DNA from 4 places in the Streptomyces hypolithicus genome. Region 2 is predicted to be linked to each of the others. Evidence: riboswitches for the same ligand, from Rfam matches in the RefSeq annotation. Region 2 holds a riboswitch; each other region holds the start of a gene.
The links. Region 2 has a riboswitch for cyclic di-AMP ahead of ACU6WZ_RS15405 (M23 family metallopeptidase). Riboswitches for the same ligand answer to the same signal wherever they lie in the genome.
Positions count from the first base shown of each region.

Region 1: it holds a riboswitch for cyclic di-AMP, as region 2 does, so the genes downstream of both, ACU6WZ_RS01295 (M23 family metallopeptidase) here and ACU6WZ_RS15405 (M23 family metallopeptidase) in region 2, are expected to answer to the same signal.
Region 3: it holds a riboswitch for cyclic di-AMP, as region 2 does, so the genes downstream of both, ACU6WZ_RS04855 (M23 family metallopeptidase) here and ACU6WZ_RS15405 (M23 family metallopeptidase) in region 2, are expected to answer to the same signal.
Region 4: it holds a riboswitch for cyclic di-AMP, as region 2 does, so the genes downstream of both, ACU6WZ_RS10400 (C40 family peptidase) here and ACU6WZ_RS15405 (M23 family metallopeptidase) in region 2, are expected to answer to the same signal.

Region 1 is NZ_CM128811.1:249,991-253,188, forward strand. Features, by position in the region: gene ACU6WZ_RS01290 (SGNH/GDSL hydrolase family protein) at 1-375, opposite strand, end outside; gene ACU6WZ_RS01295 (M23 family metallopeptidase) at 569-1,543, opposite strand; cyclic di-AMP (ydaO/yuaA leader) riboswitch at 1,548-1,716, opposite strand; gene ACU6WZ_RS01300 (tyrosine-protein phosphatase) at 2,132-2,953, shown strand; gene ACU6WZ_RS01305 (aspartate aminotransferase family protein) at 3,055-3,198, opposite strand, start outside.
Region 2 is NZ_CM128811.1:3,246,999-3,250,196, forward strand. Features, by position in the region: gene ACU6WZ_RS15400 (DUF2332 domain-containing protein) at 1-880, opposite strand, end outside; cyclic di-AMP (ydaO/yuaA leader) riboswitch at 1,128-1,273, shown strand; gene ACU6WZ_RS15405 (M23 family metallopeptidase) at 1,285-2,391, shown strand; partial or broken gene ACU6WZ_RS15410 (aldo/keto reductase) at 2,554-3,198, shown strand, end outside.
Region 3 is NZ_CM128811.1:1,046,774-1,049,971, forward strand. Features, by position in the region: gene ACU6WZ_RS04850 (GntR family transcriptional regulator) at 1-468, opposite strand, end outside; gene ACU6WZ_RS04855 (M23 family metallopeptidase) at 665-1,522, opposite strand; cyclic di-AMP (ydaO/yuaA leader) riboswitch at 1,536-1,706, opposite strand; gene ACU6WZ_RS04860 (M16 family metallopeptidase) at 1,936-3,198, opposite strand, start outside.
Region 4 is NZ_CM128811.1:2,256,270-2,259,467, forward strand. Features, by position in the region: gene pcrA (DNA helicase PcrA) at 1-847, opposite strand, end outside; cyclic di-AMP (ydaO/yuaA leader) riboswitch at 1,183-1,344, shown strand; gene ACU6WZ_RS10400 (C40 family peptidase) at 1,352-2,587, shown strand; gene ACU6WZ_RS10405 (hypothetical protein) at 2,596-2,718, opposite strand; gene ACU6WZ_RS10410 (C40 family peptidase) at 3,047-3,198, shown strand, end outside.

The DNA of each region.
Region 1 (3,198 bases), 3.0 Mb from region 2:
CATGACGGTGCCGACGGCCTCGGTGAGCTCAGCGACCGCTGTCTCGAAGCGCTCGGCTACGTCGTCGGGGTCACTGCCTGGCCGGATGATGTCGTTCCCGCCGGCGCAGAAGCTCACCAGATCGGGGGCGAGCTGCCGCGCCCGCGGGACCTGCTCCGCCACGATCTGGTCGAGGAGGCGGCCGCGGACCGCGAGGTTGGCGTAGCGGAAGGTGTGCTCGGGGACGCGGTCGTCGAGGAGTACGGCCAACCGGTCCGCCCAGCCGATGAACGTACCGCCGGGCCCGGGGTCGCCGACGCCTTCGGTGAAGCTGTCACCGATCGCCGCGTACGACCCGATGGCGCCTGCTCTGAATGATCGCGAATCGTCTGCCACGTCGGCACATCCTTCACCGGCGGACGTGACCTACGCCACCGTAGGGAGGGGGTGACGCAGCGTGAGATACGACACGGGTCAGGTTCGGCCAACCCGGAATACGCCTTTGAACGCACGTAGGCCCCTTTCCTGCCGCCTGGGGGTGAGCGGCAGAGAAGGGGCGTACGGGCATGGAGCCGTCGCGGGGCGAGCGTCAGATGGAGACGCCGTTGCCGCGCAGGTAGGCCAGCGGGTCGACGTCCGAGCCGTAGCTCGGGCCGGTCCGGATCTCGAAGTGCAGGTGCGGGCCGGTGGAGTTGCCGGTGCTGCCGGAGAGGCCTATCTGGGTGCCGCCTCCGACGCTCTGGCCGGAGGAGACGGACAGCGAGGAGAGGTGGGCGTACTGCGAGTAGCGGCCGTCGTCGTGCTTGATGACGACCTCGTTGCCGTACGAGCCGCTCCAGCCGGCGGAGACGACGGTGCCGGTGGCCACGGCCTTGACCGGGGTGCCACTGGAGGCGGTGAAGTCGACGCCCGTGTGGTAGCCGCTGGACCAGCTGCCGCCGGAGGCGCGGTACGGCGTGGAGACGCCCGCGTCGACCGGAGCGGTGAAGCCGGATCCGTTGCTCTGGCCGGAAGCGGCCGCGTTGGAGGCGCTGTTGGCGGCGGGCGCCTTGGCCTCGTCCTTGGCCGGCGCGGGCGCGGAGTCCTTGGCCGAGGACTTCGAGGGCTGCGACGGCTGCGACGACTTCTCGGACTTCGACGGCTGGGCGGGCTTCGCGGGCGCCTGCGGCGCGGAGCCGGACGCCTTCGCGCCGATGGTCAGCTTCATGCCGGGCAGGATCAGCTCGGGGTTGCCGCCGACGACCACACGGTTGTCCTTGTAGAGCTTGTGCCAGCCGCCACGCACGTCCTGCTCTTCGGCGATCTTCGACAGATAGTCGCCGGAGACCACGGAGTAGGTCTTGGTGCCGGCCTTCTTCGCGGCGGCCTTCTCGGCGGCGGCCGCGGGGGCCGCCTTGCCGAAGGACGCGGCGGACGCGGAGGCCGGGGCGGCCTTCTCCGCGGCGTTCGCGCCGGTCACGGTCATGAACGGAAGTGCGAGAGCCGCTCCGCCCGTGCCTGCGGCGATAAATCCGCGGGTGATCGAGTTCGGCCTCTGGCGGCGGTGCTTACCCTTTGCGGGCATGGGGTATTCCTCTCCGGCGCCTACGAGGTGAGCTGTCGGGTTCGGGCTGGAGATGCCCGGCCGCGCTGATGCGCGGCTTCACCCCGAGCCGGTCCGGACCAAAAACTTCCGAATGCCGGCGTACTTACCTGGTTCCCCCGCTCCTGCCACACGTGAGTAGGTTCGGATTCCGGGCGGCGGCAGGATTAGGCGGTCCGCCCGGATTGACCGTGACCGTAAGCCGACCGGCCTTCCCCGTACAAGCGAGCTCATTCGCCCAGCCGTTGAGCGAGGGGAATTCGCGAGGGAATTGCCGTCACACTCCGTGGATTACGGATCTTCTCCCCCCGCCTGCGGAAAGGCATTTGTATCCGGATCTTCGCCACGCACGGTCACGAATGAGATCCTGCTCACCAGCGGCCCGCCCGCCCCTCCGTCACCTCCCTTGCACACAACGGGCGTTACGGTGATATGACCCGATTCGCCCCAACTGTCAGATACGCCTGAAGCGCCTGGCCAGCGGCGATGATCGCCACGGCCACGGTGTCGTATCGTCGAAACTCGCCGAAGTCGGCGAGCAGCGCCGACGGCAGACTCACAGGAGCCCACGTGTCACAGCAGGTGCCGCAGGTCCCGTCGGCAGCGCCCGAGCTTGCCGCAGTGCGCAACTTCCGTGATGTGGGCGGCCTGCCGACCGTGGACGGGCGCCGGGTGCGCTCCGGTGTCCTTTTCCGCAGCGGTCACCTCGCACACGCGACGGCGGCCGATGCGGCGTTTCTCGGCTCCCTCGGTCTTCATACGATCTTCGATTTCCGCAACGAGGCGGACCAGAAGCTGGAGGGCCCGGACATCGAGCTGCCGGGTGTGCGCAACGTGAACCTGCCGCTGACCGACCCTGCCGACGGCGCGGTGTTCTGGAAGATGGTCCGGGACGGGAACCTCGACGAGCTGCGCGAGATCCTGTCCGACGGCAAGGCCGCGGACCGGATGGCGCAGACGTACCGCGTGATCATCAAGGAGCGCACGGCCGAGCACAGCCAAGTGCTGCAGGCGCTCGCCGAGGACAGCGTGCCCGCCCTGATGCACTGCGCGGCGGGCAAGGACCGAGCGGGCCTGTCGATAGCGGTGGCCCTGCTGGCTGTCGGCGTCGAGCGTGACGCCATCGAGGCCGACTACCTCAAGTCGAACGACCCGAGCCGCCGCTACCGGGTGAGCCGCAGCGACAGCTCCCCGGCCGGAATGACTCCCGAGGTCATGGAGCTGCTGAGGCCGCTGTTCGACGCCCGCGCGGAGTACCTGAACGCCGCCTTCGAGACCGTCCAGGAGGTATGGGGCTCCACCACGCGGTACCTCGCGGAAGGACTGGGGCTCAGCGCCGAGACCCGCGAGCAGCTGCGGACCCGGCTGCTCGTCCCGAGCGACGAGAGCTGAGCGACGAGAGCTGAGCGACGAGAGCTGAGGGCCCGGCCGCGGGGGCCGGGCGGGCTGCCCCTACCTCGCCTGCTGGGCCGGGCCGCCCACCTCCGGCCCGCCTACCGGTTGGCGACCGCCTGCTTGACGAGCGTCCTGCCGAAGTCCCACATCAGTCCGCCGCCGCTGTGCGCGTCGTCCATCACGGCGGTGAAGGCGCGGACGAAGCGGTCCACCTCCTTCTCCCCCACGGTCAGCGGCGGAAT
Region 2 (3,198 bases):
CGTCGTCGGGTGCGGGGGCGTCCAGCCAGGGCAGCACGGTGTAGTGCTCGTTGGAGATCCAGTGGCATGGCAGGGCGCGGACGACGGCCGCGAACTCCTCGCGGCGGGCGAGCGGCAGGTAGGTCAGTACGGCCGTGTGGAAGACGACGAGGGTGGCGCCCACCGGTGCCTCGGCGACCAGCTCCGGAAGTTCGTCGACGAGGTCCCCGCGGACGATACGGGGGCGGGGCGCCGTACGTACCGCTTCGATGGCGCCGAGCTGTTGGCGGGGCCGCTCGCTCTGGCCCGGCCAGATCAGTGACTGGAGCCAGCGGACGTCGTCCTCGTCGGTGGGGTCAAGGGGGTTGAGGTCGATGCCCGCGCGCCAGGCGATGCGGGGGAGCGCGGCGGGTACGGGCGCGGGGCCCTGCGTACGGCAGTCGAAGGTGACTGGGGACGAGCCGAGGACGGGGCCGCCGTCGTAACGGTAGGCGTAGCGGTCCGGGTGCAGGCACAGGCCGGCCGAGGCGCCGACCTCGATGAGTGCGAGGGGTTGGGGGAGCGAGGCGAGGAGGGGGAGCAGGGTCGCGCAGCGCGCGGGCTCGTTGGTCTGGGTGAAGCGCTCCAGCATCACCGCGCGTACGTCGTCCCAGTGGGCCAGGGTCCACGCGCGGAACGGTTCCCACTGCTCGTACGGTCCGCCGAGGTGGCGGACGGCGCCGAGGAGGAGATTGGGCTGCTGCTTGTTGCCCGGCGGGAGGGCGGCGACGAGGGCGCAGAGGTCCTCGTCCTCGCTGATACGGGCGGTTAGTTCGGCGTACACGGGGGAGACGCCCCGCGCCTGCTGCTCGGAGAACTCGCGGTAGCGACGGGCCACGGACTGCGTGCTGTTGACCACCATGGAGGAGAATTTATCGCTCGCGACACTGGGTAGTCGGCCTGATCGCTTTTGATAATAATTGACGAACCGTCAAGAAACGCATGTTTCCTGAGTGATGATCAAGTCGTCCCGGTGTGAGCTATTCTGTGCGTATTTGTTCGGGCCAATGGCGGTAACGATCAGTCGGAGCGGCTTGGAATCCGGCCCCCGCGTCTATTAACGTTCGATAACGCAGCGCGGTTGTCCCAGTCGTCGCCAGAGACGACACCGTGCGCACGCGCCGAATTCCGCAAGGGAACCGGGGAACCAATCCTTGGGGTGAATCGGGCTGCTTCGCGTCAGCGAAGAGGCCCGTAGGAGACCTTCCTGCTCCGAACCCGTCAGCTAACCCGGTAGGCGAGAAGGAAGGAAAGGAGCACGCCTCCGTGGCGTCCAACAGCCCTGCCCCCACCACCACCCTGCCCCCCTTCGGGGCGGCGAACCACACCGAGAACTTCGGTGGCGGCGAGGGGACGTGGGAAGAATGGAATCCCACTGAGGAGTCCATACGGCCCGTACGCGGCCGGCACCGGGTGGCCAAGCAGCGCGGCGGAATCGGCCGCAGCTCCACCGTGCTGGGCGTCGGCGTCATCGCCGCGGTCGGCGCGGGCGGCATAGCCACCGCGCAGGACAAGCCGGCCATCTCGATCTCGATGCCCGACGCGATATCCGACTCACTGCCCGACGCCAAGTCCCTTCCCGGCGTCGGCTCTTTCATGTCCGACGACCATGCCGACGCAGGCTCCGGCGCCCCGGCGGGCTCCGGGGGCGAAGCCGTCTTCGCTGCGGCCCCTCTCACCACGGCGGGTGTCACCACCGCCGACGCGCAGCAGGGCACCACCGACGCGGGCGAGGCACTGCGCGCCCGCATCCTCCAGCAGGCCGAGCAGCAGCAGGACGCAGCCGACGCCCAGGTCAAGGAGGCCGCCGAGAAGGAGGCCTCCGAGAAGGCCGCGGCCGAGGCCCGGAAGCAGCAGAGCGCGGCCGAGGCCGAGGCGGCCGAGAAGAAGCGCGAGGCCGAGGAGAGGAAGCGCGAGGCGGCGGCCGAGGCCAAGCGCAAGGCGGAGGAGGAGCGGCTCGCCAAGCTCGCCGCCAGTTACTCCCTGCCCACCTCGTCGTACACGCTCACCTCGACCTACGGCCAGTCCGGCTCGATGTGGTCGTCGGGCCAGCACACCGGCCTGGACTTCGCAGCTCCGACCGGTACGCCGGCCAAGGCGGTGCACAGCGGAACCATCAAGTCGGCAGGCTGGTCGGGTTCGTACGGCTACCGCGTCGTGCTCGAACTCGAGGACGGCACCGAGGTCTGGTACGCGCACCTCTCCTCGATGACGGTGTCCGCCGGCCAGACCGTCGGTACGGGCGAGACCATCGGACGTGTGGGCGCCACCGGCAATGTGACGGGCCCGCACCTGCACCTCGAAGTGCACACGGCCGACGGCTCCGGCATCGACCCGGCGGCGTGGCTGCGCGACAAGGGCCTCTCCGTCTGACAGCCAATCCCCCGGCCCCCCTGGCCCTGCTCCCTATGGCCCCCTGGCCCCCTGGCCCCTCTGGTCTCCCCAGTCCCCGGCAGCCCTGGCGCTCACCCCCCGACGCCAGGGCTGCCGGTCTTTCGCGGAATAGCCGGCGCCTGCCGCGGGGTTGACGACCCCATGACTTCTCTCCGCAAGCTGGGTACGTCCGATCTCGATGTCTTCCCGCTCGCCCTCGGCGGCAACGTCTTCGGCTGAACCGCCGACGAGGCGCAGTCCTTCGCCGTCCTCGACGCGTACGCCGCGGGAGGCGGCAACTTCGTCGACACCGCCGACTCCTACTCCGCCTGGGCCCCCGGCAACGAGGGCGCCGAGTCCGAGCGGATCATCGGCAAGTGGCTCGCCGCGCGCGGCAACCACTCCGAGATCGTCGTCGCCACCAAGGTCGGCGCCCACCCGTCGTACAAGGGGCTCTCCGCTACGAACATCAAGGCGGCCGCGGAGGAATCGTTGCGCCGACTGGGCACCGACCACATCGACCTGTACTACACGCACTTCGACGACACCGAGGTGCCGGTCGAGGAGATCATCACCGCCCTCGACCAACTGGTGAAGGACGGCAAGGTCCGTGCCATCGCCGCCTCCAACCTGAGCCCCGAGCGGCTGCAGGCCTCGCTGGACTTCTCGGAACGGGAGTCAGTGGCGCGTTACGTCGCCCTCCAGCCGCACTACAACCTCGTCTCGCGCGGTACCTACGAGGGCGGGCTCCAGGACACGGCCGCGCGCGCCGGGCTCGCCGCCGTGCCGTACTTCGCGCTCGCCTCG
Region 3 (3,198 bases), 2.2 Mb from region 2:
CCAGGCGATCTTGTGCCTGAGCTGGGTGAGCAGCGTCGTGAGGCCCGGGCTGCCGGACGCCTGGGCCAGCGTCTCGTGGAACCAGCCGCCGAGGGACCGCAGGTCCTCGCCCTCGCCCCGGCGGGCCCGGTCCTGACCGAGCCTGACCAGGCCGCGGAGCACCTTGAGGTGTGCCTCGGTACGGCGCTGGGCGGCGCGGGCCGCGCCCAGCGGCTCCAGCAGCGCACGGATCTCCAGCAGGTCGGCTGCCTCCCGCTCGGTCGGCTCGGCCACGCAGGCGCCCGCGTGTCGGCGGGTGGTGACGAACCCCTCGGACTCCAGCGTGCGCAGGGCCTCGCGCACGGGGACGCGCGAGACACCGTACCGACGCGCCAGCAGTTCCTCGGTGAGCCTGCTTCCGCGCTCGAAGACACCGGAGACGATGTCGTCACGGATCGCCGTGCACACCGATTGCGCGGGAATACGCATGACCGAACCTCCGCACTGATCCCCGCGAAACGCGGTCGATCGAAGCCTGTGCGGTGACTCTATTGCAAGGGTGCCGAAATTCCGACGGCGTGCGGGAATTCCCGGTCGGCTTCCGGACACGCCGAAAGACCCCGGCTCGATCCACATCCGGAGAGAGGAGAGCCGGGGCCTTCGTGGCAGAGGTGCTGCCGATGCGTCAGACGTTCACGCCGTGGCCGCGCAGGTAGGCCGTGGGGTCCAGGTCGGAGCCGTACTCGGCGGAGGTGCGGGCCTCGAAGTGCAGATGCGGTCCGGTGGAGTTGCCGGTCGAGCCCGAGAGGCCAATCTGCTGGCCACTGGTGACGGCCTGGCCGACGGAGACACCGATGGACGACAGGTGGCCGTACTGCGTGTAGGTGCCGTCGTTCATCTTGATGACGACGTTGTTGCCGTACGCCCCTCCCCAGCCGGCCTCGACGACGGTGCCCGCGCCCACGGAGACGACGGAACTCCCCGAGGCGGCGCGGAAGTCGACGCCGGAGTGGCTGCCGGATGACCAGAGCGAGCCGCCGGACTTGTAGCCGGTGGTCACCGCCGAGCCGGCCACCGGGAGGGTGTAGCCGCCCAGGCGCTCGCGCTCGGCGGCGCGGGCCGCGCGCTCATCCGCGGCACGCTCCTCGCGCTCCTCGCGCTCCTCGCGCTCCTTCTTCGCCTGCGCAGCGGCCTTCGCCTCGGCCTTGCGCTTCGCTTCCACCTTGCGCTTCGCTTCCACCTTGCGCTTCGCCTCGGCCTTGCGCTCGGCCTCCGCCTTGTCGGCGGCCTGCTGCTGGGCCGCGGCCTGGGCGCCTATCTGGTCGGCGAGGGAGTCGCCGATGACGATGGCCTGGGTCAGTCCGGTGTCCTCGACCGAGTGCGCCGCCTCGGCGCTGACGTCGGTGGGGGTGGCGAGAGCAGGCGCGGCGAGGCCGCCGATGACGCCGGTCGTGGTGAGGGCCGCGACACCCGCGATGTTCGCGCTCGTGCGCGTCAGGCGGCTGGGACGACGGTGCTTCCCGGTGGCACGGGTGAACGCCATGAAGTGGCTGATCCTTTCCTTCCTTCTCGCCTACCGGGTTAGCTGACGGGTTCGGAGCAGGAAGGTCTCCTACGGACCCCCTGCGTAGTACGTACGCACGCAGGACGTCCGATTCACCCCAGGGACTGCACGGGTCCCCGGCTCCCCAGGCTCGCGCCTGACGGGGACTCGGCGATGGCTGCCCGGTGCCGCGGATACGGCTCACTGCTGACGGACAGCCGGACAGACGCTAAACGGATCATCTTTCAATCACCAAATAGACACGAGGCTTTGTAACGCACCCCACAGGTCAGACGGGCAGCCTCCACAACAAAGGGGACATACGGGAAGGACCCCGGCGACCCGATGGGCCCCGGGGTCCTCCTTTCTCCCGCTTTGCGGGATGTGTGCAGCCTGACCGGCCGGTCGGCCAGTCAGCCGGTGACCACCGTCACGTCGCCGATACCGAGCGCCCTGACGGGCTCCTCGATCTGCGACGCGTCCCCGACGAGGACCGCGACCAGGTGGTCCTCGGGGAAGGCGCTGACGACCGCCGCGGTGGCCTCCACGGTGCCCGTGTCGGCGAGGCGGGCGTACAGCTGGGCCTGGAAGTCGTCGGGCAGGTGCTGCTCGACCTGGTCGGCGAGCGTGCCGGCGACGGCGGCAGCCGTCTCGTACTTGAGCGGCGCCACCCCCACCAGGTTCTGCACGGCGACATCGCGCTCGGCGTCCGTGAGGCCGCCGGCTGCCAGAGTGCGCAGAACCGTCCACAGGTCTTCGAGGGCCGGTCCGGTCGACTCGGTGTCGACCGAGCCGCTGATCGCGAGCATCGCGGCGCCTGCCGCCCCCTCTGGGGAGGAAGGGGAGGTGGAGCGCAGCACCTGGCCGAAGGCGCGCACGCCGTAGGTATAGCCCTTCTCCTCGCGCAGGACCCGGTCCAGGCGGGAGGTGAGCGTGCCGCCCAGGCAGTACGTGCCGAGCACCTGGGCCGGCCAGACACGGTCGTGCCGGTCCGGGCCGACCCGGCCGATGAGCAGCTGCGTCTGCACCGCGCCGGGACGGTCCACGATGACCACACGGCCAGAGTCGTCGGCCGTCACGGGAGGTACGGGACGCGCCTCGGCCGTGTCGCCCTTCCAGGCACCCAGGGTGTCGGCCAGGACGGCGTCCAGGTCGGTGCCCTCAAGGTCGCCGACGACCACGGCGGTGGCGGTCGCGGGGCGCACGTGCGCCGCGTAGAAGCCCTTCACGGCCGCGGAGTCGATACGAGCCACCGTCTCCTCGGTGCCCTGGCGCGGCCGCGACATGCGCGAGGTGGCCGGGAAGAGCTCCTTGGAGAGCTGCTTGGCAGCCCGCCGGGACGGGTTGGCCGTCTCGTGCGGGATCTCGTCGAGGCGGTTGTGCACCAGCCGGTCGACCTCGCCGTCGGCGAAGGCGGGGGCGCGCAGGGCGTCGGCGAGCAGCCCGAGCGCCTTGGGCAGCCGGGAGACGGGGACCTCCAGGGAGACCCGCACGCCCGGATGGTCGGCGTACGCGTCGAGGGTGGCGCCGCAGCGCTCCAGTTCAGCGGCGAACTCCTCGGCGGAGTGCTTGTCGGTGCCCTCGGAGAAGGCCCGCGACATGATGGTGGCGACGCCGTCGAGGCCTTCGGGCTCGGCCTCCAGGGGCGCGGCGAGGAAGATCTCGACGGCCACCAC
Region 4 (3,198 bases), 990 kb from region 2:
ACTCGTCGACCATGACGTGGCGAAAACGCATCCGGTAGTGCTCGGCGACATCCGGGAACGCCTGGAGCAGGTGCACCGTGGTCATGATGATGTCGTCGAAGTCCAGGGCGTTGGCCTCGCGCAGCCGCGCCTGGTACAGCCCGTACGCCTGGGCCAGGGTTTTCTCGAAGCCGTCGGCCGCCTGGCCGGCGAAGGTCTCTTCGTCTATCAGCTCGTTCTTCAGGTTCGAGACCTTGGCGCTGAACGCCTTCGGCGGGAAGCGCTTCGGGTCGAGGTCCAGGTCACGGCAGACGAGCGCCATCAGACGCTTGGAGTCGGCGGCGTCGTAGATCGAGAACGACGACGTGAAGCCGAGCTTCTTCGACTCGCGGCGCAGGATCCGCACGCACGCACTGTGGAAGGTGGAGACCCACATGGCGGCCGCACGCGGTCCGACGAGTTCCTCGACGCGCTCCTTCATCTCGCCGGCGGCCTTGTTGGTGAAGGTGATCGCGAGGATCTGGCCGGGGTGCACCCCCCGCTTGGCCAGCAGGTACGCGATCCGGTGGGTCAGCACCCTGGTCTTGCCGGAGCCCGCGCCGGCCACGATGAGCAGAGGCGAGCCCGAGTGCACGACGGCCTGGCGCTGTTCGGCGTTGAGCCCGTCGAGCAGCGCGGCGGCGTCCACGGCGGGACGCGGGGCGCCGTCCCGGTAGTACGCGTCCCTGGGCGGCGGGGGGCCGTCGAAGACACCGCCGAAGAGGTCGTGCGGAACCTCCTCCGGGGCGTGGTCCTCGGGGGGCGGCGGGGCCGCTGCCTCGGCGGGCTGGAGATCGGTCAGGAAGCTGTCGTCAAAGAGGCTGCTCATCGTCTACCAAGCTTAGGCGGGACCACCGACAGGCCGGCCCCGGATTGCCGTCTTCCCGCGGTCGTACGGGCGCCCGGCCGCCACGCGGACCCAGTACGCCGCTTCCGCGCCGGCCCGCCCCTCACCCCCACCTGTGACCTTGGCCACTTCGCACCTCTCGGCGGGAGGCCGTTCGGCCGCCCGGCAGGTCGCATTAGTGAAGCGGTAAACCTCTTCGGCAAAGGTCACGAAAATGTATCGGGCATATCGGCCATCAGGCTTCCCAGCGGCCAACGGAGTTGGCTAGCGTTCCCACTCGGGCGGCTCGTACCCCAACCGGCGAACGGCGCCGGACCGGGCGGCCCACGCCGAATCCGGCCTGCCCACGGGCAGTTCGGAACCGGGGACCCACGCGCACCACCTGGGGTGAATCGGTCCGCTGTCCCAAGGACCGTAGGGCACCTTCCGTTCCGCCCGAACCCGACAGCTAACCCGGTAGGCGGTCCACGGAAGGAGATGCCGGCCTTGGCCTCGCATCGCAAGCCGCGTACCCGGGTACGCACCACCGCTCCCGCCCTCGGGGTCACGACCGCGGCGCTCGCGTCCGTCGGCCTGCTCGCCCAGAGCGCCGGCGCGGCACCGGCCGCGCCCGCCGCACCCAAGCCGACCGTCGAGGAAGTACAGAAGAAGGTCGACGACCTCTACCGCCAGGCCGGCACCGCCACCCAGAAGTACAACCAGGCGAAGGAAGCCACCGAGCAGCAGCGGAAGTCGGTGGAGGGACTGCTCGACGCGGTCGCGCAGCGCACCGAGAGGCTGAACGAGGCCCGGCGCAAGCTCGGCAACTACGCGGCGGCGCAGTACCGGTCGGGGTCGGTCACCCCGACCGCCGCGCTGCTGCTCGCGGACAGCCCGCAGGCGTACTTCGACCAGAACCGGCTGATGGATCGGATGACCGAGCGTCAGCAGACGGACGTCCGCGACTTCGAGACGCGGCAGGCCGAGGCGTCGAAGAAGCGGGCCGAGGCGACGCGCGGCCTGGAGAAGCTGACCGAGTCGCAGTCCTCCCTCAAGGCGTCCAAGCAGGATGTCCAGCGCAAGCTCGGCGAGGCGCGTGGGCTGCTGTCCCGGCTGACCGCCGAGGAGAAGGCACGGCTGGCGGCGCTGGAGAAGGAGCGGGAGGCGGAGGCCAAGCGGAAGGCCGAAGCCAAGGCGAAGGCGGAAGCCGAGGCGGAAGCCGAGCGGCAGCGCACGCAGCAGGAGCAGGAGCAACAGCGGGAGGAAGAGGCCCGGCAAGACGAACCGACCCCCTCCGCCCCGGGCACCACCCCCGGAACCGGAAAGCCCCCCGCCACCACCCCGGACCCGGGCTCCGGCTCCGGCGCCGGCCTCGGCTCCGGTGACGCATACTCCGCCAAGGCCGAGAAGGTGCTCGCCTTCGCCCGCGCACAGATCGGCAAGCCGTACGTCTGGGGCGCGGCGGGGCCCAGCTCGTACGACTGCTCCGGCCTGACCCAGGGCGCCTGGAAGGCCGCCGGCGTCAGTCTCCCGCGCACCACCTGGGACCAGGTGAAGGTCGGCAGCCGCGTCCCGACCGACGACCTCAAGCCGGGTGACCTGGTCTTCTTCTACGACGACATCAGCCACGTCGGCATATACATCGGCGGCGGCAAGATGATCCACGCGCCGAAGCCCGGCGCGAACGTCCGCGAGGAGTCGATCTACTACATGCCGATCTACGGTAGCGTCCGCCCCGCGTAGCGCCCGCGCTACGCGACCTGTGCGGCCGCCCGCTCACGCACCGCCGTGGCGGGCGGCTTCGGCGCTCGACCCGAAGCCCGTCCCAGCCCGGCCAGCCCGGCCAGCCCGGCCAGCCCGGCCAGCCCGGCCATAGCAGGCTCTGCCCGTCTGGTTCCGGTGGTTCCGGTTGCTCCGCCGCATCGGTCACGGAAGAGCGGAATGCTGCATTCCGGCGCGGCTTCGCCTCTCATCGGCGATCACAGAAGCACCTATTTCTGCCACTGTCGGTCATTCCCACTCGGCCCCGTGACGCGCAGGTTTAGCGTCCTCCCCCAGGTGACCGACTCCCCACCGCCGCCCCTCCCCGGAGCAGCAGTCGGCCGCCACCGCCGGGAATCCGGCGGCGGGCCGCCCCCCGTGCGGTCCGCCGCCGGACTGCGACGCGGCCGACGTACAGGACGGAAGGACGTGGACGCCCTCGTGGCCACGCACCGAAGGCCCAAGCAGCGCATGCTGGGCGGCGGCACCGGCCGCACCGCCGCCACCCTCGCGCTCGCCGGAGCCGCGAGCGCCACGGCGTTCGACGGCGGCGCGCACGCGGAACCCGCGCTGACGACCGCCCAGGTGAAGGC